Regions from separate parts of the Rhizobium sp. SJZ105 genome, predicted to be linked through region 1. Evidence: predicted binding sites of a transcription regulator. Region 1 holds the regulator's gene; each other region holds the start of a gene.
What was found. The regulator PhoB, encoded in region 1, activates phosphate uptake and scavenging genes when phosphate is short. The targets are predictions, from matches to a motif close to TGTCATNNANCTGTCAT.
Positions count from the first base shown of each region.

Region 1 (7,235 bases):
CGTCGCGTGCGATCGGCGAGACCATGATCGTGGTTCTTGCGGCTGGTGTCGCTGCCCGCCTGCAGCTCAACCCCTTCGAACCCATGACAACAGTGACGGTCAAGATTGTCAGCCAGCTGACGGGTGACCTTGAGTTTACCTCGCCGCAAACGCTGGTGGCCTTCGCGCTGGGCATAACTCTTTTTGCAATCACGCTTTGCCTGAATATCTACGCGCTTTACATCGTGCGCAAATACCGGGAGCAATATGAATGACCGACATCGTTTCCCCGGCGGCCGGTGCTGCCGCCGTGAACAAGGCCACGCGCCGTGATATCGGCATCAAGCGTCGCTATGCAGCTGAACGCCGCTTCCGCGCCTATGGATTGGCAGCAATCTCGTTCGGCCTCATCTTCCTCTTTCTGCTGCTCTGGTCGGTCGTATCCAAGGGTCACACCGCCTTCCAGCAGACGATGATCACCGTTCCGGTCGAGTTTTCCGAACTGATCATCGATCCAAAGAACGAGCGCGCAACCAATCCGGCAAAGCTGATGACGGCCAACTACCCCGTCCTCGCCCGTGATGCGGTGGCAAAGGTTCTCGGCGTCGCGCCGACGGATAAGGCCGGTCTTCGCGCCGTCAACGTCATGATCTCCGACAGCGTACGCACCCAGCTGCGTGATATCGTCGTCGCCGATCCGTCCGTCATCGGCACCACGCGCAGCGTCACGCTTCTGGCGTCGGGTGATGTCGACAGCGCCTTCAAGGGCCAGGTCGACATGTCGGGGGATGAAGCAAACCGCCGTATCTCGAACCAGCAGCTCGGCTGGATGAACCAGCTCGTGGAAAGCGGACAGCTTGGCAAGCATTTCAATACCGGCATCTTCGTCAACGGCGCTTCGAGCCGTCCGGAAGCCGCGGGTGTTGGCGTTGCGCTGATCGGCTCGTTCTACATGATGCTGATTGTGCTGGTGCTGTCGCTGCCGATCGGTGTTGCGGCCTCCATCTATCTGGAGGAATTTGCCCCCAAGAACCGGTTGACGGACCTTATCGAGGTCAACATCAACAATCTGGCGGCTGTTCCCTCCATTGTTTACGGTCTGCTCGGTCTCTCCGTCTTCATCAACTTCATGGGCTTTCCACGCTCGGCCTCGCTGGTCGGTGGCCTCGTCCTGACGCTGATGACGCTGCCGACGATCATCATCGCCACCCGCGCTGCATTGAAGGCCGTGCCGCCGTCGATCCGCGCCGCCGCACTCGGTCTTGGCGCTTCCAAGATGCAGACGATTTTCCATCACGTCCTGCCGCTGGCAATGCCTGGCATTCTGACCGGCACCATCATCGGTCTCGCCCACGCACTGGGCGAAACGGCGCCGCTGCTTCTGATCGGCATGGTGGCATTCGTCGCGAACTATCCGACAACGCCTATGGATCCGTCCACGGCCCTGCCGGTGCAGATTTACATGTGGGCGAACGAAGCTGAGCGCGCCTTTGTCGAACGGACATCTGGCGCTATCATCATCCTGCTTCTGTTCCTCATTCTCATGAATGTTGGCGCAATCCTGTTGCGTCGCCGCTTTGAGCGGCGCTGGTAGAGGGAGCTAGAGCAATGAACATGTTGTCGGAAGCAGCAGTTGAAAAGGCGCTGGACAAGAAAATGAATGAAGTCTCATACAAGATGATCGGCAAGGATGTTTCGGTTTATTACGGCGAAAAGCGCGCGCTTTACGACGTGAACCTCAATGTCCGCGAAAACACGGTGACTGCACTTATCGGCCCGTCCGGTTGCGGTAAATCCACTTTCCTGCGCACCTTGAACCGCATGAACGACACGATCGACGGTTGCCGGGTCACCGGCAAGATCACGCTCGATACCGACGATATCTACGATCAGCAGATCGACGTCGTGGAACTGCGTGCCCGCGTCGGCATGGTGTTCCAGAAGCCGAACCCGTTTCCGAAGACGATTTATGAGAACATCGCCTACGGCCCGCGTATCCATGGTCTCGCCCGCAACAAGGCAGATATGGACCAGATCGTCGAGCATAGCCTGCAGAAAGCGGGTCTCTGGAACGAGGTGAAGGATCGTTTGCTGGAATCCGGCACGGGCCTCTCCGGTGGCCAGCAGCAGCGTCTGTGCATCGCACGCGCGGTTGCCGTCAGCCCGGAAGTGATCCTGATGGACGAGCCGTGCTCGGCGCTGGATCCGATCGCGACTGCGAAGGTCGAGGAACTGATCCACGAACTGCGCACCAACTACACCATCGTCATCGTCACGCACTCCATGCAGCAGGCGGCGCGCGTTTCCCAGCGTACGGCCATGTTCCATCTTGGTCATCTTGTCGAAGAAAACGAAACCGACAAGATGTTCACCAATCCGGACGACCAGCGCACGCAGGACTACATCATGGGCCGCTTCGGCTGATCCCCGGCCGGTGCTTTATCGTAACCGTACAAGACTGGTGCCTCTGCCGTGCCCCGCTGTTGGGCACGCGCATGCAGGCCAAGCCGGAGGAATAGACCATGACACAGACAACGACCCATTCGCATATCCTGTCTGCCTATGACGACGAACTGAAGTTTCTGACGCGCCGCATCGCCGAAATGGGCGGTCTTGCCGAGCAGATGTGCGGTGACGCCGTGCGCGCACTCGTCAATTCCGATGCTGCGCTCGCGCAGAAAGTCATTTCGGACGATACCATTCTCGACCACGCTGAGCGCGAAATCGGCGACAAGGCGATCGTAACCATCGCCAAGCGTCAGCCGATGGCGGCAGACCTTCGCGAGATCATCGGCACCCTGCGTATCGCCGCCGATCTCGAACGCGTCGGCGATCTTGGCAAGAACACGGCCAAGCGCGTTATCGCTGTCGCCGGCACCGGCGTTCCGCGCAAGCTCGCCCGCGGCATCGAGCATCTGTCCGACCTGGCGCTGGTGCAGCTCAAGGAAGTCCTCGACGTCTATTCCACGCGTTCCGCCGAAAAGGCCAATGCGATCCGTGAACGCGACGAGGAAATCGATGCCATGTACACGTCGCTCTTCCGGGAGCTTCTGACCTACATGATGGAAGACCCGCGCAACATCACCACCTGCACGCATCTTCTGTTCTGCGCCAAGAACATCGAGCGTATCGGCGATCATGCGACCAATATCGCAGAGACGATCTATTACATGACCACCGGCAGCCAGCCGGAGGGCGAGCGTCCGAAGGACGACAGTTCCAACACGCTTGGTTCGGTGACCGAGTAACAGACAAGCAGAAGCTTGCGGAGTTCAGCATATGGTGCCCAAGATTGCAGTTGTGGAAGACGAGGAAGCGTTGAGCGTCCTGCTTCGTTACAATCTCGAGGCTGAGGGATACGACGTCGACACGATACCCCGTGGCGATGAGGCGGAAATCAGGCTGCAGGAGCGCATTCCGGATCTTCTCATCCTGGACTGGATGTTGCCCGGTGTCTCCGGTATCGAACTATGCCGGCGCTTGAGAATGCGGCCGGAAACAGAACGCCTGCCCATCATCATGCTGACGGCGCGTGGCGAAGAGAGCGAACGGGTTCGCGGTCTCGCTACCGGCGCTGACGATTATGTCGTCAAGCCGTTCTCGACGCCGGAACTCATGGCCCGGGTCAAGGCCATGTTGCGCCGGGCCCGTCCCGAGGTTCTGTCGTCGGTGCTCAAATGCGGCGATATCGAACTGGATCGCGAGACCCATCGCGTTCACCGCAAAAGCCGCGAAGTGCGCCTCGGCCCGACGGAATTCCGCTTGCTGGAATTCCTGATGACGTCGCCGGGTCGGGTGTTTTCCCGCTCGCAATTGCTGGATGGCGTCTGGGGTCATGATATCTATGTCGACGAGCGCACTGTCGATGTGCACGTCGGACGTCTGCGCAAGGCCCTGAATTTCTCGCACATGCAGGATGTCATCCGCACGGTGCGTGGCGCGGGATATTCTATGGAAGCCTGAGCGACGCGGAACCAGGTGGTTTCGCTGGCGAAGTAGTGCACCAAAAAATCAGGAAGCCCGAAATCTGAAACGATTTCGGGCTTTTTCAATATGAATATCCGCCAAACTCGATGCCATTGTCCGTTTTGACCGGAGGAGATCGGCGGCGCGTTGAGATCCGGATAGAAGGGTCACGCCCAATAGTAAGGGGAAAGGGTGTGGCCTGCCATCAAGTCGCCCCAGAAAGCGGCTTGATTTTTGTCATAAAAAAAACGGGCCCGAAGGCCCGTAATTTTTGAGTGCTGAATGCGTGCCGCAACACTCAAGCCTTGCGGCGCTCGCTCACCGGCTGGTAGGCGAGTTTCGCATGGAACTTGCAATAGGGCGAAGATTCCAGCGCTTCACAACCGCAGAAATGGAAGTCGTCCTTCAGCGGATCGCCAACCGGCCATTTGCAGGTGCGCTCGGTCAGTTCCGTCAGCGTCAGGCGACGGGAAATCGGCGTGACAACGTTCTTGGAAGGAACGTAATCGAGCACCTGCGCGGTCTCGATATCGATCTCCTCGTGCAGCGCCGTTGCCGCGTTCGAACGGGTGAGGATACGCGCCGGTGCCGCGTTGACGCGACCTGCGAAAGTCGTCGCGCGCGGGGCAGGGGCAGCTGTGCGCTTCGGCGCGGAGCGTGCCGAAGTCACTGGACCGCCAGCCTTGACGCGTCCCGGCAGATTGAGACGATGGACCTTGCCGATCACGGCATTACGGCTGACGCCGCCCAGCTGCGCTGCAATCTGGCTGGCGCTAAGGCCCTCGGACCACAATTTCTTGAGCTTTTCGACTCGTTCGTCTGTCCAGTTCATGCCGCTTCTCCGCTTGTCGCGTGTATTTTCGGCAGAATCCCTCTCCGTCTCGCGCGCATGCCGCAAGCGTGGTTTCCGCCTGATTTTCGGTGACTAGTTCCGCCGCAATGCAGTCTAGTAATTAGCGATTAACCTAGTGCCAGCCCGACTCCGTGGCAAGAGTCGCGGGAATCATCTGGAATCGATTTTCCGGTTTTCCCCAACTTGCTGGCGTATTGAGTCTGAAAGGCAACACCTTGGGGCTGGCCCGCCGCCGCATACTAGTGCTTGAGAAGCCCGGGAAACGCTGACTTTTGTTGACATCGGCAAACGAAGTGACAATAGTGCCCCTGCCGCCGCAAGGCGGCATTTTGATTTTCAGGCGAGGGATAACCCCGCAAGCCTATTGACAACAGTTTGACAGCGCATCTGCGCAAGGAGTGATACAGCCATGGCCGAAGCCGGCGCGCCATTGTTTGATACGTTTTCAAGAGCCCCCCTGCGCTTCGAGCGCGGTGAGGGTGTATGGCTGTTCACGGAAAGCGGCGAGCGATATCTGGATTTTGCGGCCGGTGTCGCTGTCAACTCGCTGGGCCACGCCCATCCTCACCTCGTTGATGCGATCAAGACGCAGGCCGAGAAGGTCTGGCACGTCTCGAACCTTTATGAAGTGCCGGGACAGGAAAAACTCGCCAGGCGCCTGACGGAAGCGACTTTCGCGGACAAGGTATTCTTCACAAATTCAGGCGCGGAAGCCCTGGAATGCGCCATCAAGACCGCCCGCCGTTATCACTATACCAAGGGCCATCCGGAGAAGTTCCGCATCGTGTCCTTCGAAGGCGCTTTCCATGGCCGTACACTGGCGACGATCGCCGCGGGTGGCCAGCAGAAATACCTCGAAGGTTTCGGTCCCAAGGTCGAAGGTTTCGATCAGGTTCCGTTCGGTGATGTCGATGCCCTCAAGGCCGTCATCACGGCTGAGACTGCAGCACTTCTGATCGAGCCCATCCAGGGCGAGGGCGGCATTCGCTCGCCCAGCAAGGAATTCCTGCAAATTCTGCGCGGATTGTGCGACGAGCACGGCCTGCTGCTGATTTTCGATGAGGTCCAGACGGGTGTCGGCCGCACAGGCAAGCTGTTTGCTTATGAACATACCGGTGTTGCGCCCGATATCATGGCGGTCGCCAAGGGTATCGGTGGCGGTTTCCCGCTCGGCGCATGCCTTGCCACGGCAGATGCCGCTTCCGGCATGATGGCGGGCGTACATGGCACCACCTATGGCGGCAACCCGCTGGCCATGGCAGTCGGCAATGCCGTGCTTGACGTCGTTCTCTCCGAAGGTTTTCTCGAGAAGGTCCGTGACGTCGCGCTGGTCTTCCGGCAGGGTCTGGCCTCGCTCAAGGACCGTTATCCTGACGTGATCGAGGAAATTCGCGGCGAAGGTCTGCTTCTGGGCATCAAGGCGAAGATTCCTTCGGGCGAATTGCTGCAGGCCATGCGCGCAGAGCATCTGCTTGGCGTTCCTGCGGGCGACAATGTCATCCGTCTTCTGCCGCCGCTCGTCACCACGGCGGAAGAGGCCCGTGAGGGTCTTGCACGTATCGACGCGGCTGCCGCCTCCCTGACGGTTGCGAAACAGGCAAAAAGCGCCTGAAAAAATCAAGAGCGGGCCTCTCTTCAGGGGCTCGCAAGCATGGGACAGATTAGAATGGGTTCACCAAAACATTTTCTGGACCTCTCGGCCGTCGGGTCGGAGGATCTGCGGACAATTCTTGATGATGCGCGCACGCGCAAGATTGCCACCAAAACCGGCACGGCGGAAAAGCCGCTTGCTGGCAAGATGCTGGCAATGATTTTCGAAAAACCGTCCACACGCACCCGCGTCTCCTTCGATGTCGGCATGCGCCAGCTCGGCGGTGAGACCCTGTTCCTGTCGGGCACGGAAATGCAGCTGGGCCGCGCGGAAACGATTGGCGATACGGCCAAGGTTTTGTCGCGCTATGTCGATGCCATCATGATCCGCACCACGGATCACTCGCGTCTGCTCGAGCTTGCCGAACACGCCACCGTGCCTGTTATCAATGGCCTGACGGACGACACGCATCCCTGCCAGATCATGGCGGATATATTGACGTTCGAAGAACATCGCGGCCCGGTCAAGGGCAAGACCATTGCCTGGACGGGTGACGGCAATAACGTGCTGCATTCGTTCGTGGAAGGCTCCGCCCGTTTCGGTTACCGCATGGCGATGGCAGTCCCGATGGGTTCGGAACCGCACGACAAGTTCCTGAACTGGGCACGCAACAATGGTGGCGAAATCTCGCTGTACCACGATGCCGACAAGGCAGTGGCGGGCGCTGATTGCGTCGTCACCGATACCTGGGTGTCCATGAACCAGGAACACAAGGCGCGCGGCCACAATATCTTCCAGCCTTATCAGGTCAATGAAGCGCTGATGGCGAAGGCCAACAAGGAAGCG
Region 1 covers NZ_VIUP01000001.1:1,471,697-1,478,931, reverse strand. The annotation lists gene pstC (phosphate ABC transporter permease subunit PstC) at 1-254, shown strand, start outside; gene pstA (phosphate ABC transporter permease PstA) at 251-1,573, shown strand; gene pstB (phosphate ABC transporter ATP-binding protein PstB) at 1,588-2,403, shown strand; gene phoU (phosphate signaling complex protein PhoU) at 2,502-3,227, shown strand; gene phoB (phosphate regulon transcriptional regulator PhoB) at 3,259-3,942, shown strand; gene FB593_RS07465 (GcrA family cell cycle regulator) at 4,244-4,777, opposite strand; gene FB593_RS07455 (aspartate aminotransferase family protein) at 5,208-6,410, shown strand; gene argF (ornithine carbamoyltransferase) at 6,465-7,235, shown strand, end outside.

Region 2 (7,235 bases), 240 kb from region 1:
CCGCGACATAGTTGTATTTCAGCGAACCGTTGTCATAGGGCGACGGCAGGTCGAACATCGCCCGGAAGACCTCGAGCGGGCTATCCGGCACGAATGTTTTCATGAAGTCGAAAAAATATGGCAGGCGCTCGAAGAACTTGCCCGAATTGGCCTCATTGGCGAAATTCAGTGAGGCGGCAAGGACGATGAGGAAGATAACGAGCGACATAACGGTATAAATCCGCCGTGTCCTAAGCTGCTGTTGATAATGACGCATCACTGTTCGGGACGATGCGCTCAATCCCTCGGGGGTGAGGGTACCATGTTGCAGTGTGGTCGCCATGCCGCTTTCCTTTATTGGCAAAAGCGGCGATGCCGCAAGGCACCGCCGCTTCCGGATATGATCTGAGGATCAGCCGCCGATAACGGACTTACGGGCGTCGATGATCGTCTGGTAGAAAGCCGGGTCGACCTTGATGTAGGCAGTGTTCTTGCCCTGGGTGTAACCCTGGAAGCAGGCGAGATCCTTCTTCGGCAGTTCCATGAAGAAGTCTTCGACCTTCTGCTTCATGCTGTCACCGATCTTGTTGGCAACGAGAAGCGGACCGTTCGGGATCAGCGGGGACTTCCAGACCTGAACGATATCGTCCATGTCGAGGTTGCCCTTCTTGACCATCTGGTGAAGGTTGCCGCCGGAGTAGCCTTCTTCCCACTTGCCGACGCCCGAACCGAATGTCGTGCCGACGTCGAACTTTTTGTCGAGAACGGCGAGAACGAGGTTCTCATGGCCGCCGCCGAAGCCGGTTTCGGAGAAATATTCCTTGACCGGAACGCCGGTTTCCTTCGGGATCGATACGTTCGGGACGAGGAAGCCGGAGGTGGAGTCAGGGTCGGCGAAGCCGATCTTCTTGCCCTTGGCGTCAGCCAGAGACTTGATGCCGCTGTCCTTGCGGGCAACCATGATCGTGTAGTAGCCGCTGGAACCGTCAGAGCCGGTATAGGTCAGGATCGGATCGACGGCCTTGGGATCGGCAATGGCGATCTTGGCGTAGGAAGAAGCGCCCATGGATGCAATGTCGATGGTGCCGCCGAGCAGGCCCTGGATAACGCCGTTATAGTCCGGCGACGGGAAAACCTGAACTTCGGAAACGCCGGTTGCAGCCTTGAGGCCATCGGCAACGCACTTCGTGTTGCGGATCTGGTCGGCTTCATTTTCCGAACCGTCGAGACCGATACGCAGGACCTTGACGTCCTGAGCCATGGCCGAACCGGCCAGAACGCCAAGGGCGACTGCCGAAAGAAGGATTTTCTTCAACATGGACTTTCTCCTTTTTCCCGGCGAGCCGGAGTTTGTTGTGAAGTATCGGCCCTTGACGCGGGCGCAAACGATGCTGAGCGGTTCCTCAGAGCCCGGCGAGAGCCAGCGGTTCGGGACCGGCAGATTGCTGAACCGGACGCGCGGCAAGCTGCGCGCCGGGAATATTGATGCTGGTCGAGGTCATGGTCTCGTCGATGCCGGCGCCGTGTGAATCCGTGCCGTAAATCTCCGTGACCGCCGCCGCCGTCAGTTCGGCGGGTGTTCCGTCGAAAACGACTCGACCCTGCGACATGCCGATGATGCGTTCGCAATAATTGCGCGCCGTATCCAGCGTATGCAGATTGGTGATGACGGTGATGCCTTCACGCTCGTTGATGTCGCGCAGGGCGTCCATGACGATCTTGGCGTTCAGGGGATCGAGAGAGGCGATCGGCTCGTCGGCGAGAACCATCTTCGGAGACTGCATTAGTGCCCGGGCGATAGCGACGCGCTGCTGCTGGCCGCCGGAAAGCGTGCCCGCCGCCTGCATGGCTACGTGCTCGATGCCGAGCCGCTCGAGGGCGGCAATCGCCATCAGGCGCTCTTCATCCGTGAAGATGTTGAACAGGCTGAGCACGGTCGAACGGTGGTTCAGGCGGCCGAGCATGACATTGGTGAGCACGTCGAGACGTGGCACCAGATTGAACTGCTGGAAGATCATCGCGCAGTCGCGCTGCCAGTTGCGCAGGGCGGCACCCTTCAACGAAGAGACTTCCGTGTCGTTGAAATGAATGGAACCCGAGGAGGGATCGACGAGGCGGTTGATCATGCGCAGCAGCGTTGACTTTCCTGCGCCAGAACGTCCAATCACGCCAACCATCTGGCCTTGCGGAATTTCCACATTCACGGAATCGACCGCAGTGTGGTTGCCGAAACGGCGCGTGACTTGCTTCAGGTGAAAGCTCATTTCCCCGTCCAATCTTCTTCTGATGGGGTTCGACCTAACAGCGGTGCGTGAAGCGTGAATGTCAGTTTGATGAAGAAAATATTACAGAATGCGCAGATAAGGCGTGCGAGTGGTCGCCTGCGAACCTTTTAGTAGTCGTGCCACCGGATTGAGGCCGGCGGGTGTCTCGCAGACATGGTTAGGGAGACCCCGGAGCATGACCCCGGAATCTGCAGTTTCTTCGGTGTGGGGCGATTTTACCCGGCGTATTTCGCCACGAAATCCTCGGCGGCGAGGGTGCGGAAATCGTCCAGTGCGCCGCGCAGCGTTGCGTGGTCCCAGTCCCACCATTTGAGATCGTCCATGCGCTGGCCAAGGTCCGCCGGGAAGCGGTTCCTGATCAGCCGGGCGGGTACGCCGCCGACGATGGTATAGGGCGCAACGTCTTTCGACACGACCGCGCCGGCCCCGATTACCGCACCGTTTCCGATTGTGACGCCAGGCAGGATGGTCGCGCCATGGCCGATCCAGACATCGTGGCCGATCACCACGCGCTTGGCGCGGCGGGCGGCGAAGAAGTCATTTTCATCATCGGCGTCGTCCCAATAATTGCGGGCACGGTAGGTGAAATGGTGAAGTGTGGCGCGCGACATCGGATGATTGGTCGCGTTGATGCGGACGGATGCGGCGATGTTGACGAATTTGCCGATGGTGGCGCACCAGATCGCACCGTCCTGCATGACATAGGAATAGTCGCCCATCTCCACTTCCTCGATGCGGCAGCGTTCCGAAATTTCGGTATAGCGGCCGATCGATGAATTGGTGACGCGGGCACTTTCGTGGACAACAGGTTCGAGACCGACCTTCACACTCATGCCGCTGCCTTCCGGGGGGAGAATTGCGAGACATCCAGAACGCGATCGGCCACGGCTTCCCGCACTTCCTCGTCATGGAAAATACCGAGCAAGGCCGTCCCTTTGCACTTCTTTTCCGCGATCATCTCCACGACCACCCGTCGGTTGGCGGCATCCAGGGATGCGGTCGGTTCATCGAGAAGCAGGATCGCGTGATCGGTGATGAAACCGCGTGCGATGTTGACGCGCTGCTGCTCGCCGCCGGAAAAGGTTGCTGGCGGCAGCGACCACAATTCCCGCGGCAGGTTGAGTTTCGAAAGCAGAACGGCTGCCTGCTCGCGGGCCTCTTCCGCGGCAACCTTGCGCGCAAAAAGCGGCTCGGCGACGACGTCGATCGCCGGAACGCGCGGCACGGTGCGCAGAAACTGGCTGACATACCCGATGGTGCGATGGCGAATCTCGAGGATGGTGCGCGGCGAGGCGCTGCCCATGTCGATGACCTGATCCTCGTGGCGGATGAGAATCTGGCCGCTGTCGATGGCATAATTGCCATAGAGCATTTTCAGGATCGAGCTTTTGCCGATGCCGGACGGGCCGCCGAGCACGACACATTCTCCGCCGGACACGGAGAAACTGACATCGCGGACAACAGGCAGTTCGATGCCATCGCGAAGATGCATGGTGAAGCTTTTGAAGACTTCCGAAACGATGAGGGGTGTCGGCATGGCGTCAAACCTGCAAAATGGAGGAAACAAGCAATTGCGTGTAGGGTTCGCGCGGATCATCCAGCACCCGGTCTGTCAGACCGTGTTCGATGACGTCACCACCCTTCATCACCATCATGCGATGGGAAAGCAGCCGCGCGACCGCCAGATCGTGGGTGACGACGATAACGGCGAGGCCGAGATCGTTGACGAGACCCCGCACGAGATCGAGCAGGCGTGCCTGCACCGAGACATCGAGGCCGCCGGTCGGTTCGTCCATGAAGACGAGTCGTGGTGAGGTCACCAGGTTGCGGGCAATCTGCAGACGCTGACGCATGCCGCCGGAAAAGGCGCGAGGCTGGTCGTCAATGCGGTCGGTGCCGATTTCCACCCGTTCCAGCCACTCGCTGGCTGATTGCCGGATATTGCCGTAATGCCGGTTACCGACAGCCATAAGCCGCTCGCCGACATTGGCGCCGGCCGAAACCGCCATGCGCAGTCCATCCGCTGGGTTCTGGTGCACGAAACCCCAGTCTGTCCGCATCAGGAAACGCCGTTCGGCCTCGCCCATATGATAGAGGTCTCGCACCGAGCCATCGCGCATGCGATATTCCACGCTGCCAGCCGTCGGCACGAGCCGTGTGGAAATGCAGTTGAGAAGCGTGGTCTTGCCGGAGCCGGATTCGCCGACGATTGCCAGAACCTCGCCCGGATAAAGCTCGAAGGAGACGTTACGGCAACCGGCGCGGTCGCCGTAATATTTCGAAACGTCCCTGACTTTCAGAAGCGGTGCGTCGCTCATTCTGCGGCCTCCTTCACATCCGCCAGCAAATGGCCCTTGTGGCCATGGGCGCGGCGGTCTTCGCAATGGTCGGTATCGGAGCAGACGAACATCCGCCCGCCCTTGTCGTCCAGCACCACCTCGTCCAGATAGACATTCTCCCCGCCGCACAGCGCGCAGGGCTTGTCGAAGCTCTGGATTTCAAACGGATGGTCCTCGAAATCCAGGCTGACGACATCCGTGTAGGGTGGCACGGCATAGATGCGCTTTTCGCGCCCGGCCCCGAACAATTGCAGGGCGTCCGACAGGTGCATTTTCGGATTGTCGAACTTCGGGGTTGGCGAGGGGTCCATCACATAGCGCCCCGCAACCTTCACCGGATAGGCATAGGTGGTGGAGATACGGCCGTTGCGGGCGATGTCCTCATAAAGCTTGACGTGCATCAGGCCGTATTCCTCCAGCGCATGCATGACGCGGGTTTCGGTCTCACGCGGCTCGAGGAACCGCAAGGGTTCAGGAATGGGAACCTGATAGACAAGCACCTGCCCCGAATGCAGTTCTTCTTCGGGAATGCGGTGCCGCGTCTGGATGATGGTTGCATCCTTGGTGCGGGTGGTGACGGCGACATCAGCGACTTTCTGGAAGAAGGCGCGGATGGAAACGGCGTTGGTGGTGTCGTCGGCGCCCTGGTCGATAACCTTCAGGACATCGTCTGGACCGAGGATGGCGGCGGTCACCTGCACGCCGCCGGTGCCCCAGCCGTAAGGCATAGGCATTTCACGGGAAGCGAAGGGAACCTGATAACCGGGAATGGCAATTGCCTTCAGGATCGCCCGGCGGATCATCCGCTTGGTCTGTTCGTCCAGATAGGCGAAGTTGTAGGCAGCCAGCCCGTCGTCGAATGAAACTTCTTTAAGCATTGCGCGTTAACCTTGCGAAAAAAGGAGTACAAGCTCATGGAGATTGGAATTCTTGCAGCCGTGTTCTTTGCCGCTTTTGCAGCATTGACCGTCTTTTGCGCCTATTGGTTCGGCGAGCAGCACAGTCGCTGATTTATTCGGCGGCATCTCTCATCCATTCCCCGGCATCGGTGTCGGTCGCGTCGAAATCGGCGCGCATTTTGCGCACCAGGCCCAGTTCGGCCTGAAAATCCACGTAGTGCGGCAATTTCAGATGTTCGACAAAGCCCGTCGCCTGAACATTGTCGGCGTGCGAGATGACGAATTCCTCGTCCTGCGCCGGGGCAACCACATCCTCACCGAATTCAGCGGCGCGTAGCGCACGGTCGACCAGTGACATGGCCATCGCCTTGCGCTCGCTCTGGCCGAACACCAGACCGTAACCGCGGGTGAATTGCGGAGGTGCCTTGGCGGAACCCTTGAACTGGTTGACCATCTGGCATTCGGTGACCTTGATTTCGCCGACCGAGACAGCAAAACCGAGCTCCGGCACATCCAGTTCGACCTCCACCTCGCCGATGCGGATTTCACCGACGAACGGGTGTGTGCGGCCGTAACCGCGCTGCGTCGAATAGGCGAGCGCCAGAAGAAAGCCCTCGTCGCCGCGTGCAAGCGATTGCAGGCGCAGGTCGCGCGCCATCGGAAACTCTATTGGTTCGCGTGTAAGATCGCCGGCAACGTGGTCGTCCGGCATGTCGCCGTCACTTTCGATCAAGCCTTCTTCGGCGAGAATGTCGGATACGCGCATGACGTATTCTGTCTCTCCTTCACGGATGGCAGGGATCTCGACAGCTCCGTCCTCCAGCAGCGAGGGATCGAGCAGGCGGTGGGTGTAATCGAAGGTCGGTCCCAGCAATTGCCCGCCCGGCAAATCCTTGTAGGTTGCCGAAACGCGCCGTTGGACCGTCATCTTCGCAGTATCCACGGGAACAGAATAGCCGAAACGGGGCAGGGTCGTGCGGTAGGCGCGCAGCAGGAAAATCGCTTCTATCATGTCGCCGCGAGACTGCTTGACGGCAAGGGCGGCCAGCGACTGGTCGTAAAGCGAAGCCTCCGCCATGACCCGGTCAACGGCGAGCGAAAGCTGCGAAACGATCTGCGCCACCGTCATGGCGGGCAGGTCGCGGTCTCCGCGCCGCTTGTCGGCCAGAAGCCGGTGGGCGTTGGCGATGGCGGTTTCCCCGCCTTTGACAGCAACATACATCTTATGCCTCCACGGGTTGAATGCGCGTTGTGCGTGGCAGGCAGACGAATTTGTCGCCAGCCGTCAGGATGACGTCGATGCCGCGCGGGAAGATGGCGTTGTTTTCCGCCCATAGCCTCGGGAATATGTCCGGCAGGCCGGATGGGCTAATGATGTTGATATGGCGGATGCCGGGGCCGGACAGCAGCAGTTCCCGTCCGCCGTCAAGATCGGGCAATTCGATGATGACCGTCGTGGAACGGTCGGGGTATTCCTGACTGCCCTGGGCAAAGAGACCGAAGGAGGCAATTGCGCTTCCCGCCTCAATGACGGCGAAATGCGCCGCGTTTTTTTCCTCTGTTGTAACCGCCCCGGTGTGAAACCCGATCCATCCCGGCACCGTGGTTTTGCGTAGCGCGCCGCTCAGCCAGACCGGCGTGTCATGGTCGCAAAGTGCAAGAAGAACGGCGCCGCTGGCCGCACCAAGCGGCAGCGGCGGGGCAACTGTTGTTTCGATCGTTTGCGCTGTGCC
Region 2 covers NZ_VIUP01000001.1:1,710,290-1,717,524, reverse strand. The annotation lists gene phnE (phosphonate ABC transporter, permease protein PhnE) at 1-322, opposite strand, end outside; gene phnD (phosphonate ABC transporter substrate-binding protein) at 392-1,297, opposite strand; gene phnC (phosphonate ABC transporter ATP-binding protein) at 1,383-2,243, opposite strand; gene FB593_RS08700 (DapH/DapD/GlmU-related protein) at 2,480-3,097, opposite strand; gene phnL (phosphonate C-P lyase system protein PhnL) at 3,094-3,801, opposite strand; gene phnK (phosphonate C-P lyase system protein PhnK) at 3,806-4,582, opposite strand; gene FB593_RS08685 (alpha-D-ribose 1-methylphosphonate 5-phosphate C-P-lyase PhnJ) at 4,579-5,481, opposite strand; gene FB593_RS08680 (carbon-phosphorus lyase complex subunit PhnI) at 5,615-6,724, opposite strand; gene phnH (phosphonate C-P lyase system protein PhnH) at 6,726-7,235, opposite strand, start outside.
Region 2: a site for PhoB is predicted at 2,302-2,318, ahead of phnC (phosphonate ABC transporter ATP-binding protein). Genes of this name have one in related genera too.

Region 3 (7,235 bases), 710 kb from region 1:
GTGAAGTGCCGCGCCTTCGCTTTGCGATTCATGGCGGGCCGGTCATAACAGCCGAAATCGGCGTCGATCACCACAAGATCACCTATTTTGGCGACACGGTGAACACCACTTCGCGGCTCGAATCACTGAGCAAGATGCTCGGCCATCCCGTGCTGATTTCTGCCGATCTCGCCCATCAGCTGGTGCTACCCAAAGGTGTTCGCAGCGAATATCTCGGCGAACATGCTGTCAAGGGACGCGGGCAGACGCTCGGCGTGTGTACGCTCAGCCAATATCAGGCCCCAGCCGCCTGAAAAAACCCCTGAAAACAAACGGGTAGCTTCGTTTCCGAGGCCGCCCGTCATCAAAATTCATCAAAGCTTCAAACTGCAATCACCTGCCTGTCATGTGGCACCCCTATCGCCTCAGTCCTGTCTTCAACAGGCATTGAGGGGTCTCCACCATGAAGCATATTCTTTTCGCACCTTTCGCCGTTCTTGCGCTCGCAACCGCATCCCATGCAGAGCAGGAGTTTCCGGCAAAGCTGGTCTCGCACGCCATTCTGCCCGCCAACACCATCATCGCAGCACCTGCCGATGCGCCGGAATACCTCAAGACATCCGCCAAGTTCACGACGGCCGACCGCAAGCGCGCCGAGGGTCTCGGCACCGTGCCCGGCAAGGATGGCGTTCGCCCGACCGGCCTCTCCATGCCGTTCAACGGCCAGGCCATGCAGGGCTTTTCCGGAATCAAGGCCATGGCGGACGGCAGCTTCTGGAGCCTTTCCGATAATGGTTTCGGCTCGAAGCTCAACTCCAGCGACGCCATGCTGATGCTCCACCACATCAAATTCGACTGGGATGCCGGCAAGGTCAACGCGCTGGAGACGGTGTTCCTTTCCGACCCGGACAAGAAAGCTCCCTTCCCCATCGTCATGGAAGGTTCGACCAAACGTTACCTGACGGGCGCCGACTTCGACGTCGAATCCATTCAGCCCGTTGCCGACGGCTTCTGGGTGGGCGAAGAGTTCGGTCCCTACATCCTGAAATTCACCCGCGACGGCAAGCTGACCGACGTCATCGCAACCAAGGCCGGCGATATCGAGGTGAAGTCCCCGGATCATCCGACCCTGGCACTGCCCGGCAACCCCACGCAGAAAATGCCCGCTTTCAACCTAAAACGATCAGGTGGTTATGAAGGCATGGCGCTCTCCAAGGACGGCTCGAAGCTTTACGGCCTTCTCGAAGGCCCGCTCTACACCGCCGACGGTCAGGTCGAAAAGACCGAAGACGGCTCAACCGCCCTTCGCATCATCGAACTCGATACCGCCAAGAAGGAATGGACAGGCCGCACCTGGCTCTACCCGCTGGCGCAAGGTGGTGAAGCCATCGGCGATTTCAACATGCTGGACGAGAGCACCGCGCTGGTCATCGAGCGTGACAATGGCGCCGGCACCGCTGACAAGGCCTGCGCCGACCCGAAGAAGCCGGACGTAAACTGCTTTGCCGTACCTTCCAAGGTCAAGCGCATCTACAAGATCGAATTCAACGACGCCAATGCCGGCAAGGCGGCGCGCAAGATCGGCTATATCGATCTGCTGAAGATCTCCGATCCTGATAACAGGAAGCGTCAGGGCGGCGGCAACGGTTTCTACGACATGCCGTTCGTGACCATCGAGAATGTAGACCGTGTCGACGCCACCCATATCATCGTCGGCAACGACAACAACCTGCCCTTCTCGGCCGGCCGTGCGCTGGACAAGGCTGACGACAACGAATTCGTCCTCCTGGAAGTCAAGGACCTTCTCGACGCGAAGTGAGGAAAGGAGTGCCGGAATTCGTTCCGGCACCGTCAGCGCATCGGCGCAAGCTCAACTGAACGGAGCGTTCCTGCGGCCTGAAAAAGGAAGCGAGGCGCTCCGTTACTGTACCGACCCAACCTGACCCGGAACCCGGTTCCGAAACAGGAAAGACCCGTCATGCAGGACAATGCCGAACGACTGTATTACGCCCTGAGGAAAAGCTGGTCACTCGAAACCAGCAGCCTGTGGTCGAGAGAAAACCCAGCCAGGGGACAAGGTGGCGTTACAGCTCTTGTGGTGCAGGATATTTTCGGTGGCGACCTCGCCAAAACCGTCGTTAGCGGCGCCGACCATTTCTACAATATCGTCAACGGCACCCGCTGGGATTTCACCTTCACCCAGTTCGATATTCCGGTCGGTTACGAGGACAGGCCCGCCACCCGCACGGAGGCGATGGCAAGGGCCACGCCCCTGCAATATGCCTATCTCAGCGCCTGTATCAGGAAGGCGCTGGGGCACGGTTGAATAATAACGGCTTGTAGCGAGGCGACCGGTTTGTCTCGGCGACAAACCGATTTCGGTCTGTCGTGTTTTTCGTTTGCGGTTTAAAATCCACAACTTCAGCTTCTCCTCTCAAAGCAGACACAATCCATGGCATAGTACCGCAGGTAAACGAGGTGTGCCGAGAGGAGAGTTGTGCGATGAGTGAGAGCTGCCCGGTCCTGACGCCCGCCGAACGGCAGGTTCAGGATATATTGCAACGGACAGAATCGGCGATGGTGTCCACTATTTTCGCAGCGCTTGAGCGTGCAAGCAAACAGGCTGCTGACGAACTCCAGTCAATCGGGTCTGAAATACAGCCACCGCCTCATGACTATTTTGCCGCTGTCGCACACCAGCAGCTTTTCCTGCTGCTATGCGGAGCCGATCTGGAAACATTCGAGGGCGGAGATCCCGAAGTCGCGCGTCACATCATTCAGAATGCCCAAAACATATCCGACCATTACTGGAAGTAAAAAAGCTGCGACTGCGGATGGTTCCGGCGGTTGACGGCGCTGTGTGAAGCCTGATTTCGTTCCACGCAAAGCGCGTACACGATCTGCATTTCAAAAGGATATCTGGCCTAATCGGCTTGCCTTCGCAATTTCGCGTCATATGCCCTTCATAGTCGCCGGTTACGCAGGCCGAAATCCGGAGACAGGCATGCACTCAACCGCACAACTCAATCGCCCCAAGCTCGCAGAGACAGTTATCCATTCGACGGCAAGCATAAGGGACTCGAACATAGGTAGCTGCTGCGAAATTTTGGCCGATACCTCTCTGCACAACGTCGAACTCGGGAATTACTCTTACCTCGGACCCCGTTGTATTGTCGGTGATGCGACAATCGGGAAATTCTGCGCTATTGCCGCGGACGTCAGGATTGGCGCACCGAACCATCCAATGGACCGACCGTCCATGCACCGTTTCAGTTACTGCCCGGAATATTACGCTACAGAGGCGGTGCGCGACGACGCTTTTTTAGATCGCCGCAAGGAGGATCGCGCCGTCATCGGTCACGATGTCTGGATCGGTCACGGGGTCATCGTGCTGCCGGGCGTGAAGGTTGGAGACGGCGCCGTGCTCGCAGCAGGCGCGGTCGTCACCAAGGACGTGCCGCCCTACACCATCGTCGGCGGTGTTCCCGCGAAGATCATTCGCGAGCGGTTTTCGCAAACCGTGGCGGGGAAGCTTGCCAAAATCGCCTGGTGGGACTGGCCCTTCGAGACGATCATGGCGCGGCTAGCCTACTTTCAATCAAGCGATATCGACGCCTTTTGTCAGCGCTGGTCCTAGTATAGCTCCACAACTGTCTGCGGTGCCAAATGGCCGGCGTCTGCCCGTTACTCGAACACAAACGCCAACCGCTTGCCCGTCAGTTTCGCCAGTTGCTGCAGGCGTCCGTCCAGACGCTCGCCGGCAAAATCGCAATAGGCGTGTGGTACGACGAATTCCAGATCCAGATCCGGAGTGGTGGATTTGCGGAATTTCAGGTGATCAACGACACCGGGCATGGAGGCTGAGAAGAGGTAAACGACGCGCAGCAGGCCGCCGAGCAACTTGCCGAGTTCCAGCAGGCGGTCACCCGCCATGGCGGCGAGCGGCTGTGTGGTGCCGTTGTCGTTCAACCCTTCGAAGCGGTAATAATTAGCAAGCGCGATATAAGCGCGGCCCGGATGGGTGATCGCCACGAAGGAGGAGTGGGCGATGATGTTGAGCGCCTGCAGGCCGCGATAGTCCGGATGTGCACGCCAGCTGATATCGGCCAGAAGGCAGGCGGCCTGCCGGTAACGGCTTTCCTCTTCCGTCTCATCGATGCCGAAGACCGGAAAGGTGCGGCCGCTCCAGTCGGCGAGTTCGCGCGCATGTTCGGGCGAACGGGCACGCAGAATGGCAAGCTCGTCGGCCGTGACCAACAGCGGGTCGGTATCCCGCTCCGCTTCCGTCAGCAGCGAATAAAGATAACCTTCGCGCACGCCCTGCGCCGAGAAGGCGATCGTTGCCGGCTTCATCGCCTTTAGAACTTCACGCATGGCGATGGCGCCGAACGGCAGAAGCGAACGGCGGTTCTTGGAGACCGCCTGCCAGGCCGGGTCCTTGCTGTCCCTGGAGACGATGACTTCTTCCAGAAAATTCAGCATTTCCGCCAGCGGCAATTCATATCCCTGCATCATGTGCAGCGGATAACCTGTGATCTCCATGTGCAGCTTGGCGATGTTTCGCCACGTGCCGCCCACGGCATAAAAGGTACGCCCCTCGCCGGCCGCCAGCAGCTTTGCGAAAGATTTGACGTGCTTGCGGGCAATTGTCGTCGCCTTCTCCAGCGAGCCATCCGATTGTTCCGACAACCGAAGGCCGCCGAGCGGCAGGGTGATGCCCTCGCCGCAGTTCTTGCCCTTGATGTCGATGAGTTCCAGCGAACCGCCGCCCAGGTCGCCTGCAATGCCATCCGGGTCGTGGAAACCGCTGATCACGCCATAGGCGGAATAAAGCGCTTCCTTTTCGCCGGACAGCACCTCGATCTCGCAACCAAGTATGGCTTCGGCTTCACGGATGAAATCCGGGCCGTTTTCCGCTTCGCGCGCTGCCGCTGTCGCCAGTACGTAGAGTTGCTGCGCCTGCGCCTGTTCGGAAAGCGCATGGAAGCGACGCAGCGCCATCAAAGCCCGGCTAACGCCTTCCTCATGCATCCGACCCGTGAGGGCCAGTCCCTTGCCGAGACCGCAAAGGACCTTTTCGTTGAACAGCACGGCGGGCGCGCGGGAAAGACCTTCATATACGACGAGACGAACGGAGTTCGAACCAATATCTATGACGGAAACGGGGGCAAGGCCGGTCAGCCGCCCCTGTGCTTCTGATCGAGTCATTCAGCCTGTTTCTTGCGGGAAGAAATCAACCCGGCAATCAATTTGGGCGCACTTGATTTCAGGGCTTCACCACGTCCGGAAAGGCTGGGATTGGTCATGAAATAGTGCTGCGCGTTGAACGGTTCTTCGCCTTTACGCACCTCGATGCGCCTCGACGTTCCGTCCGCAAGTATCTCGTAGCTCTGCTGGTTGTCAATGAGATTGCCCAGCATAATCTGTGAAAGAACCTGCTCGTGCACGGTGGGGTTGGTGAGCGGCACCAGCGTTTCAACGCGGCGATCAAGGTTGCGCGGCATCATGTCGGCGGAGCCGATATAGACCAGCGCCTTGTCGGACGGCAGGCCGAAACCATTGCCGAAGCAGAAGATTCGGCTGTGCTCGAGGAAGCGGCCGACAATCGATTTGACGCGGATATTGTCCGACAGACCCGCAACCTGTGGGCGCAGGCAGCAGATGCCGCGCACGACGAGATCGATCTCCACGCCGGCCGCACTGGCGCGGTAAAGCGTATCGATAATCTCGGGATCGACCAGCGAGTTCATCTTCATCCAGATCGCCGCCGGCGCACCGCGCTTGGCGTGCTCAATCTCTTCATTGATGTGCTTCACGATGCGCGCACGCAGCGTATAGGGCGAAATGGCGAGCTTCATGCCCTCTTCCGGTTCGCCGTAACCCGTGATGAAGTTGAAGATATTCGCCATGTCGTGGGCGATCTTCGGGTTGCAGGTGAAGAAGGACAGGTCGGTGTAGATCTTGGCCGTGATAGGGTGGTAGTTGCCGGTGCCGAGGTGGCAATAGGTTCTGAGCTTGCCGTCTTCGCGGCGCACCACCATAGACATCTTGGCATGCGTCTTGAGTTCGATGAAGCCGAACACCACCTGCACGCCGGCCCGCTCCAGATCGCGCGCCCAGCGGATGTTCGCCTCTTCGTCGAAACGCGCCTTCAATTCGACCAGCGCGGTCACGGATTTGCCGGCTTCCGCCGCGTCGATCAGCGCGCGAACGATCGGGCTGTCGTTGGAGGTGCGGTAAAGCGTCTGCTTGATGGCGAGCACTTCGGGGTCGCGTGCAGCCTGCAACAGGAACTGCACAACCACGTCGAAGCTTTCATAGGGGTGGTGAACCACCATGTCTTTTTCGCGGATGGCGGCAAGGCAATCGCCGGCATGTTCACGCACGCGCTCGGGGAAACGGGCGTTGTAAGGCTCGAACTTCAGGTCGTCGCGCGGTGCGCGCACGATTTCCGAGATGGTGTTGAGGGCGAGCAAGCCGGGCAGAACGGCAACGCGATTATCAGGCACGCCAAGCTCGTGCACCACGAACTGGCGGAGCGACTGCGGCATTTCGCTGTCGGTCTCAATGCGGATAACCGAACCGCGGCGGCGGCGCTTCAGCGCGCTTTCGAAGAAGCGGACCAGATCTTCCGCCTCTTCCTCCACCTCGATATCGCTGTCACGGATGATGCGGAACGTGCCGAATCCCCTGACGGTATAGCCCGGATAAAGACGGTGAATGAACAGACCGACCACATCTTCAAGCGTGATGTAGCGGATGGCGTTTTTCTCATCCGGCAAACGAACGAAGCGGTCGAGCGCCGTCGGGAGACGCAACAGCGCTGTCATCGGCTCGCGGCCGTTGACGCTGTCGAGCTGCAGGCCCATCGAGAATCCGAGGTTTGGAATGAAGGGGAACGGGTGCGCAGGGTCGATGGACAGCGGCGTCAGTACCGGGAAAATACGTTCCTCGAACTCGGTGCCCAGCCAGGTACGATCCGCTTCGGAAAGTGCGGCAGGCCGCACGATGAAGATTTCTTCCTTGGCGAGATATTGCTGCAGAACCGCAAGCGAAGCCTGCTGCTCCATTTGAAGATTGTCGATTTCCTTCAGAATATCTTCCAGCTGCTCGGCTGGTGTCTTGCCGTCAGGTGTCTTGACCGTAATCTTCTGGCGCACCTGGCCTTCGAGGCCGGCGACGCGGACCATGAAGAATTCATCGAGGTTGGCGGCGGAGATGGACAGAAAACGCAGCCGCTCCAACAGCGGATGATC
Region 3 covers NZ_VIUP01000001.1:763,780-771,014, forward strand. The annotation lists gene FB593_RS03825 (adenylate/guanylate cyclase domain-containing protein) at 1-293, shown strand, start outside; gene FB593_RS03830 (esterase-like activity of phytase family protein) at 443-1,798, shown strand; gene FB593_RS03835 (hypothetical protein) at 1,958-2,305, shown strand; gene FB593_RS03840 (hypothetical protein) at 2,482-2,796, shown strand; gene FB593_RS03845 (DapH/DapD/GlmU-related protein) at 2,984-3,616, shown strand; gene ppx (exopolyphosphatase) at 3,664-5,187, opposite strand; gene FB593_RS03855 (RNA degradosome polyphosphate kinase) at 5,184-7,235, opposite strand, start outside.
Region 3: a site for PhoB is predicted at 2,930-2,946, ahead of FB593_RS03845 (DapH/DapD/GlmU-related protein). Genes of this name have one in related genera too.

Region 4 (7,235 bases), 810 kb from region 1:
TTACAATGTCGAGCGCGCCCAGCGCGGCATCGTCTATATCGACGAAGTCGACAAGATCTCCCGCAAGTCGGATAACCCGTCCATCACGCGTGACGTGTCGGGCGAGGGCGTTCAGCAGGCGCTTCTGAAGATCATGGAAGGCACGGTCGCTTCCGTTCCGCCGCAGGGCGGCCGCAAGCATCCGCAGCAGGAATTCCTGCAGGTGGATACGACCAACATCCTGTTCATCTGCGGCGGCGCGTTTGCCGGCCTGGACAAGATCATCTCGGCCAGGGGCGAAAAGACCTCGATTGGCTTCGGTGCGACCGTCAAGGCGGAAGACGATCGCCGCGTTGGCGAGGTGTTGCGCGAACTGGAGCCGGAAGATCTGGTGAAATTCGGTCTTATTCCGGAATTCATCGGCCGTCTGCCGGTTCTGGCTACGCTGGAGGACCTTGACGAGGATGCGCTGATCCAGATCCTGTCCGAGCCGAAGAACGCGCTGGTCAAGCAGTATCAGCGTCTGTTCGAGATGGAAGATGTGGAACTGACCTTCCACGAGGACGCGTTGCGCGAGATTGCCCGCCGGGCGATTACCCGCAAGACGGGTGCCCGCGGTCTGCGCTCGATCATGGAAAAGATCCTTCTGGATACCATGTTCGAACTGCCGACGCTGGAAGGCGTGCGCGAAGTGGTGATCTCCAACGATGTCGTCAGCGGCATCGCTCGCCCGCTCTACATCTATGCGGATCGTCAGGAAGAAAAGGCCAATGTTTCGGCTTGATTGACCGATCCGACGCTTTGATGAATTCAAAAGGCCCGCACTCGTGTGGGCCTTTTCTGTTGTGGCAGGTGCGAAACTTGCCGCTAACTTGGAGTAACCCGATTTTGCGTTTGGAGCGGATTGCGCTTTGCTGATAAAGTCTTAAAACTGATTTGCAGCGCGATATGACGGAAATGTGAATTACCGTCGGCGACCCGGTTCCTGATCCTGTGGGATAACCGGAAATGTCGGGAGTAATAGCCGGCGCTGTATTTGTTTGAATTTTACGGCCGTGCCGTTGCGCGGGGTCGTCTCTTCCGGTGACTTGAAATCGGCGTTCCGAAACTCCACTTTCAGTCTCGAGAAATGAATATGCCGGACGCCCCAAGACGTCAGGCAAAGTGTCCTGAAAGGGACCATGAAAGGAAATGATATGACGAACATCACGTCTGCGGCATCCGGCGGTATCTATCCGGTACTTCCCCTGCGCGACATTGTCGTTTTCCCGCATATGATCGTTCCCCTGTTCGTCGGGCGGGAAAAATCCATTCGCGCTCTCGAAGAGGTCATGGGCTCGGACAAGCAGATCATGCTTGTTACCCAGATCAACGCCAGCGATGACGATCCGTCCCCGGAAGCCATCCACAAGGTCGGCACGGTCGCTAACGTTCTCCAGCTGCTGAAGCTGCCTGACGGCACCGTTAAGGTGCTTGTGGAAGGCAAGGGTCGCGCCCAGATCGAGGCCTATACCGACCGCGAGGATTTCTACGAAGCGTCTGCGACGCCGCTGCAGGAGCCTGCGGAAGACCCGGTTGAGATCGAGGCGCTGTCGCGTTCCGTCGTTTCGGAGTTCGAGAGCTATGTGAAGCTCAACAAGAAAATTTCGCCCGAGGTTGTCGGCGCTGCCGGCCAGATCGACGATTATTCGAAGCTGGCCGACACTGTTGCTTCGCACCTGTCGATCAAGATCACCGAAAAGCAGGAAATGCTGGAAACCGTCAGCGTGAAGCAGCGGCTTGAAAAAGCGCTCGGCTTCATGGAAGGCGAAATTTCCGTGCTTCAGGTCGAGAAGCGTATCCGCTCGCGCGTCAAGCGCCAGATGGAGAAGACTCAGCGCGAATATTATCTGAACGAACAGATGAAGGCGATCCAGAAGGAGCTCGGCGACGGCGAGGATGGCCGTGACGAGATGGCCGAACTGGAAGAGCGCATTGCCAAGACCAAGCTTTCCAAGGAGGCCAAGGATAAGGCCGAGGCGGAAATGAAGAAGCTTCGCCAGATGAGCCCGATGTCTGCGGAAGCGACTGTCGTGCGCAACTATCTGGACTGGCTGCTCAGCCTGCCCTGGGGCAAGAAGTCGAAGGTCAAGGTTGATCTCAACAGCGCCGAGGCGGTCCTCGATCAGGATCATTTCGGTCTGGACAAGGTCAAGGAACGCATCGTTGAATATCTGGCCGTGCAGGCTCGCGCTTCGAAGATCCGTGGCCCGATCCTGTGCCTCGTCGGTCCTCCCGGCGTCGGCAAGACTTCGCTCGCCAAGTCGATCGCCAAGGCGACCGGCCGCGAATATGTGCGTATGGCGCTGGGTGGTGTGCGTGACGAGGCGGAAATCCGCGGTCACCGCCGTACCTATATCGGCTCCATGCCGGGCAAGATCGTTCAGTCGATGAAGAAGGCCAAGAAGTCCAATCCGCTCTTCCTGCTCGACGAGATCGACAAGATGGGCATGGATTTCCGTGGCGATCCGTCTTCCGCACTGCTGGAGGTGCTCGATCCGGAACAGAACTCCACCTTCATGGATCACTATCTTGAGGTGGAATACGACCTGTCCGACGTGATGTTCGTGACCACGGCCAACACGCTGAACATTCCAGGTCCCCTGATGGACCGTATGGAAGTGATCCGCATCGCCGGTTATACGGAGGACGAAAAGCGCGAAATCGCCAAGCGTCACCTGCTGCCGAAGGCGATCAAGGAACATGCCCTGCGTCCGGAAGAGTTCTCGGTCAGCGATGACGCTCTGATGATCGTGATCCAGCAGTACACCCGCGAGGCGGGCGTGCGCAGCTTCGAGCGCGAGTTGATGAAGCTTGCGCGAAAGGCCGTGACCGAGATCATCAAGGGCAAGGTCAAGTCCGTGGAAGTCACCGCAGCCAATGTCCCGGATTATCTGGGCGTTCCGCGGTTCCGCCACGGCGAGGCCGAGCGTGAGGATCAGGTTGGTGTCGTCACCGGTCTGGCATGGACGGAAGTCGGCGGTGAGTTGCTCACCATCGAAGGCGTGATGATGCCCGGCAAGGGCCGCATGACGGTCACCGGCAACCTCAAGGAAGTGATGAAGGAATCCATTTCGGCAGCGGCATCTTATGTCCGCTCGCGCGCCGTGGACTTCGGCATCGAACCGCCGCGTTTCGACAAGAGCGACATCCACGTTCACGTTCCGGAAGGGGCTACCCCGAAGGACGGACCGTCTGCCGGTGTTGCCATGGCAACCGCCATCGTCTCCATCATGACCGGTATCCCGGTCTCCAAGGATGTGGCGATGACGGGTGAGATCACGCTTCGTGGTCGCGTGCTGCCGATCGGCGGCCTGAAGGAAAAGCTGCTTGCGGCGCTTCGCGGTGGCATCAAGAAGGTGCTCATCCCGGAAGAAAACGCCAAGGACCTGGCGGATATTCCTGATAATGTGAAGAACGAGATGGAGATCATCCCGGTGTCTCGCATGGGTGAGGTCATCAAGCACGCGCTGCTTCGCATGCCCGAGCCAATCGAGTGGGACGGCAGCATCGAAACGCCTGTTATCGCAACTGTCGACGGTGTCGACGAGGGCGGACAGACGATCGCACATTGATTGCCACGTCGTTGTGAAAGCCAGAATCGGTTTTCGCGACACCTGTGCATAGATTCAATGTGTTAGATGCCGAAAGGCGCGATGCTTCTTTGATGCTCGCAGAACTGGTGCGAAATTGGCACGTTTAAGGGAAAGGCCGGCAGAAATGTCGGCCTTTTTTGTGAAAAACCCCGCAGACCCCTTGTTTTTCAGGCGATTCCAGCGCTTTTGAGTTGCTGCGCGCGGATACAGACGTATTCTGCGCCGGCTTAATTTGAGTCGTTTCAAACCATTGAAAGGGGTGGAAACATGAACAAGAACGAGCTCGTCTCTGCTGTTGCCGAAAAGGCTGGTCTCACGAAGGCAGATGCTGCTTCCGCTGTTGATGCCGTATTCGAAACCGTACAGAACGAACTGAAGAGCGGTGGCGACATCCGTCTCGCTGGCTTCGGCAGCTTCTCCGTAAGCCGTCGTGAAGCCTCCAAGGGTCGTAACCCTTCCACGGGTGCTGAAGTCGATATCCCGGCTCGCAACGTACCGAAGTTTTCCGCAGGCAAGGGCCTGAAGGACGCCGTCAACTCGTAAGGTTTCCGAAAGGCCGCGACGTCCGGCGGCGGGCGGGCGGCTTTTCAGGTTCACGAGGACACATGTTTTGACGCCCTGACGCCATCATGCCGGCACGTAAACCGGGCGGCTTTTCGAAATGATTTTTCGGATAGCCCTTTTTTCGAACCGGCAAGATGTACTTGAAAGTAGGAGAGCGCGCCTGTGTAGCCTCCATCCGGTCACACGGCGCTCTGATACGCGGAATGTGCGCACGAACAGGAAAGCCCGGCCTTCATGGTCGGGCTTTTTGATTCCTCCGGCAGGAAATGTCATGCCGCTGTCATGTCTCTGACGCAGAAGCCATAGGGTGTTTTTTTGGATCCAAGGGGGATTTATAATGGCGTTCCGACTTTCTCAGATGGCTTTGACTGCTGCTCTGCTCACGTCCGCGGCCTTTCCGGCTGCTGCCGAGCCGGTTTTCAACCGCATCGCATCTTTCCCGGTCGTAAAGAACCTGCCAGCGGACAAGGACGCGAAGGCCGTCACTTCAGCTGAAATCGTAACCGCCAGCGAAGACGGCAAGACGCTGATCTATTCGGACAGCCCGCTTGGCGGCATTGGATTCGTTGACATCACCGACGCGAAGGCACCCAAGGCTGGCGGCGCGTTGCTGCTGGAAGGCGAACCGACCTCGGTTGCCGTTGCTGGCGCCAAGGTTCTGGCCGGTGTCAACACGTCCGAAAACCGCGCCAAGCCGTCCGGCAAGCTGGTGACGGTCGATATCGCCACCAAGAAGATTGAAGCGAGCTGCGACCTCGGCGGCCAGCCAGATTCTGTCGCAATTTCCCCGGACAAGACCTTCGCCGCTATCGCGATCGAAAACGAACGCGATGAAGAGGTGAACGAAGGCGCCCTGCCACAGATGCCGGCCGGTTATCTGGTGACGGTCGGTCTGAAGAACGGTGTTGCTGACTGCGCGACGCTGAAGAAAATCGACGTGACCGGCCTTGCCGAAATCTCCCCGGAAGATCCGGAGCCGGAATTCGTCTCGATCAATGCCAATGGCGAGATCGCGCTCACGCTGCAGGAAAACAACCACATCGTCATCATCGACGGCAAGACCGGTACGGTAAAGACGCATTTCTCCGCCGGCACGGTTGATCTGGAAGGCGTCGACACGAAGACGGACGGCCAGATCAAATTCACCGACAAGCAGGAAGGCCGCAAGCGTGAGCCAGATGCCGTGAAGTGGCTGGACAATGACCGAATCGTCATCGCCAATGAGGGCGACTGGCAGGGCGGCGCGCGCGGCTTCACCATTTTCGACAAGACCGGCAAGCTTCTTTATGAAGCCGGTGCCACCCTTGAGCACGCTGCCGCCAGCATCGGCCACTATCCGGAAAAGCGCTCCAAGGCCAAGGGCATCGAGCCGGAAGGTCTGGAGACGGCAACCTTCGATGGTCAGAAGTACTTCTTCGTTCTTGCCGAGCGCGCGTCTCTCGCTGCGGTCTACAAGGATACGGGCGGCACACCGGAACTGGTCCAGCTTCTGCCCTCGGGCATTTCGCCTGAAGGTGCCGTCGCCATTCCGTCGCGCAATCTTCTCGTCACTGCCAACGAAGCCGATCTCGTCGAAGATGGCGGCGCTCGCTCGCATGTCATGATCTATGAACGCGCAGAAGGCCAGATTGCCTACCCGCAGCTCGCTTCCGCCACCGTTGACGGCGCACCGATCGGCTGGGGCGCTCTCTCCGGTTTGGTGGGCGATGCTGAAAAGCCTGGCATCCTCTATGCCGTGTCCGACTCGGTCTATGGCAACCAGCCGTCGATCTACACCATCGACGCAACGAAGAAGCCCGCCACCATCACCAGCGCCCTGCGCATCAAGCGCGACGGTATCGCAGCCCAGAAACTCGACATCGAAGGCATTACGCTTGACGGTAAGGGCGGCTTCTGGCTGGCCTCGGAAGGTGACAGTGCCAAGCTCGTGCCCCACGCACTCTACAATGTCAGCGCCAAGGGCGAGATCAAGGCTGAGATCGCTCTGCCGAAGGAACTGCTGGCTGGCGAAACCCGCTTCGGTTTCGAAGGCGTGACCATGATCGGCAAGGGCGACGACGCGACGCTGTGGATGGCCGTACAGCGCGAATGGGGCACGGACGAGAAGGGTTTCGTCAAGCTCGTCTCCTACAATCCGAAGTCCAAGGAATGGGGCGCCGTGCGTTACCCGCTCGACAAGACCGAGGCAGGCTGGGTCGGCCTTTCTGAAATCACCGCACAGGGCGACTATGTCTATATCGTCGAGCGCGACAATCAGGTCGGTGACAAGGCAAAGATAAAGAAGCTTTACCGCGTCGCGATCGCTGACCTTAAGCCGGGCAAGATCGGTGGCGAACTGCCGCTGGTGGCCAAGCAGGAAGCACATGATTTCCTGCCGGACCTCAAGTCCCAGACGAATGGCTATACCGTTGACAAGCTGGAAGGCTTCACCTTCGACAAGGCAGGAACGGCCTATGTCGTCACTGACAATGACGGCGTCGACGGATCTTCCGGCGAAACGCTGTTCTTTACCGTCGATCTGAAGGCGATCAACTGATCGGTCCGAATAGAATCGCAAATGAGAAAAGCCGGGCATAGCCCGGCTTTTTTGTGCGGCGGAAGAAACCCCGATCTGGGGAATGCCGATTACCCACGATGAGTCGCATACCAGCCGTTAAAACCGGCATGATCGCGTCGCTATCGCATAATCGAGGGTGTTATCCGGAGGACTTCCATGAATGTGCAGTGGACCAGATCGCTAGAGATCACCGCCCCATGGAATTCTTGCTTTTGGGAGTGCTGTCTTTTTCCGAGTCCTGCTGGACCCAGCGGAAAAAAATATAAACAGGCAGCGCAATAAGCGCGAGTGTTACAAACGCGTCGACCGACATGGTTTCATCCATCATTTATACCGTTCATCATGAAACGGCTCGAAAACAATGCATGAAATCTCTTTAAAAAGTCTGAATCTGCTTATTTTTCGGTATGTTGCGGGGTGGCACACCTATTGGAGCCGGCCTGTATGAATGTGGAACAGAAGTGCCGATCTGGCATAGACTCACGCCGGAAAAGCCGCTC
Region 4 covers NZ_VIUP01000001.1:657,418-664,652, reverse strand. The annotation lists gene clpX (ATP-dependent Clp protease ATP-binding subunit ClpX) at 1-763, shown strand, start outside; gene lon (endopeptidase La) at 1,176-3,593, shown strand; gene hupB (DNA-binding protein HupB) at 3,882-4,157, shown strand; gene FB593_RS03295 (esterase-like activity of phytase family protein) at 4,516-6,714, shown strand; gene FB593_RS27445 (hypothetical protein) at 6,923-7,063, opposite strand.
Region 4: a site for PhoB is predicted at 4,446-4,462, ahead of FB593_RS03295 (esterase-like activity of phytase family protein). Genes of this name have one in related genera too.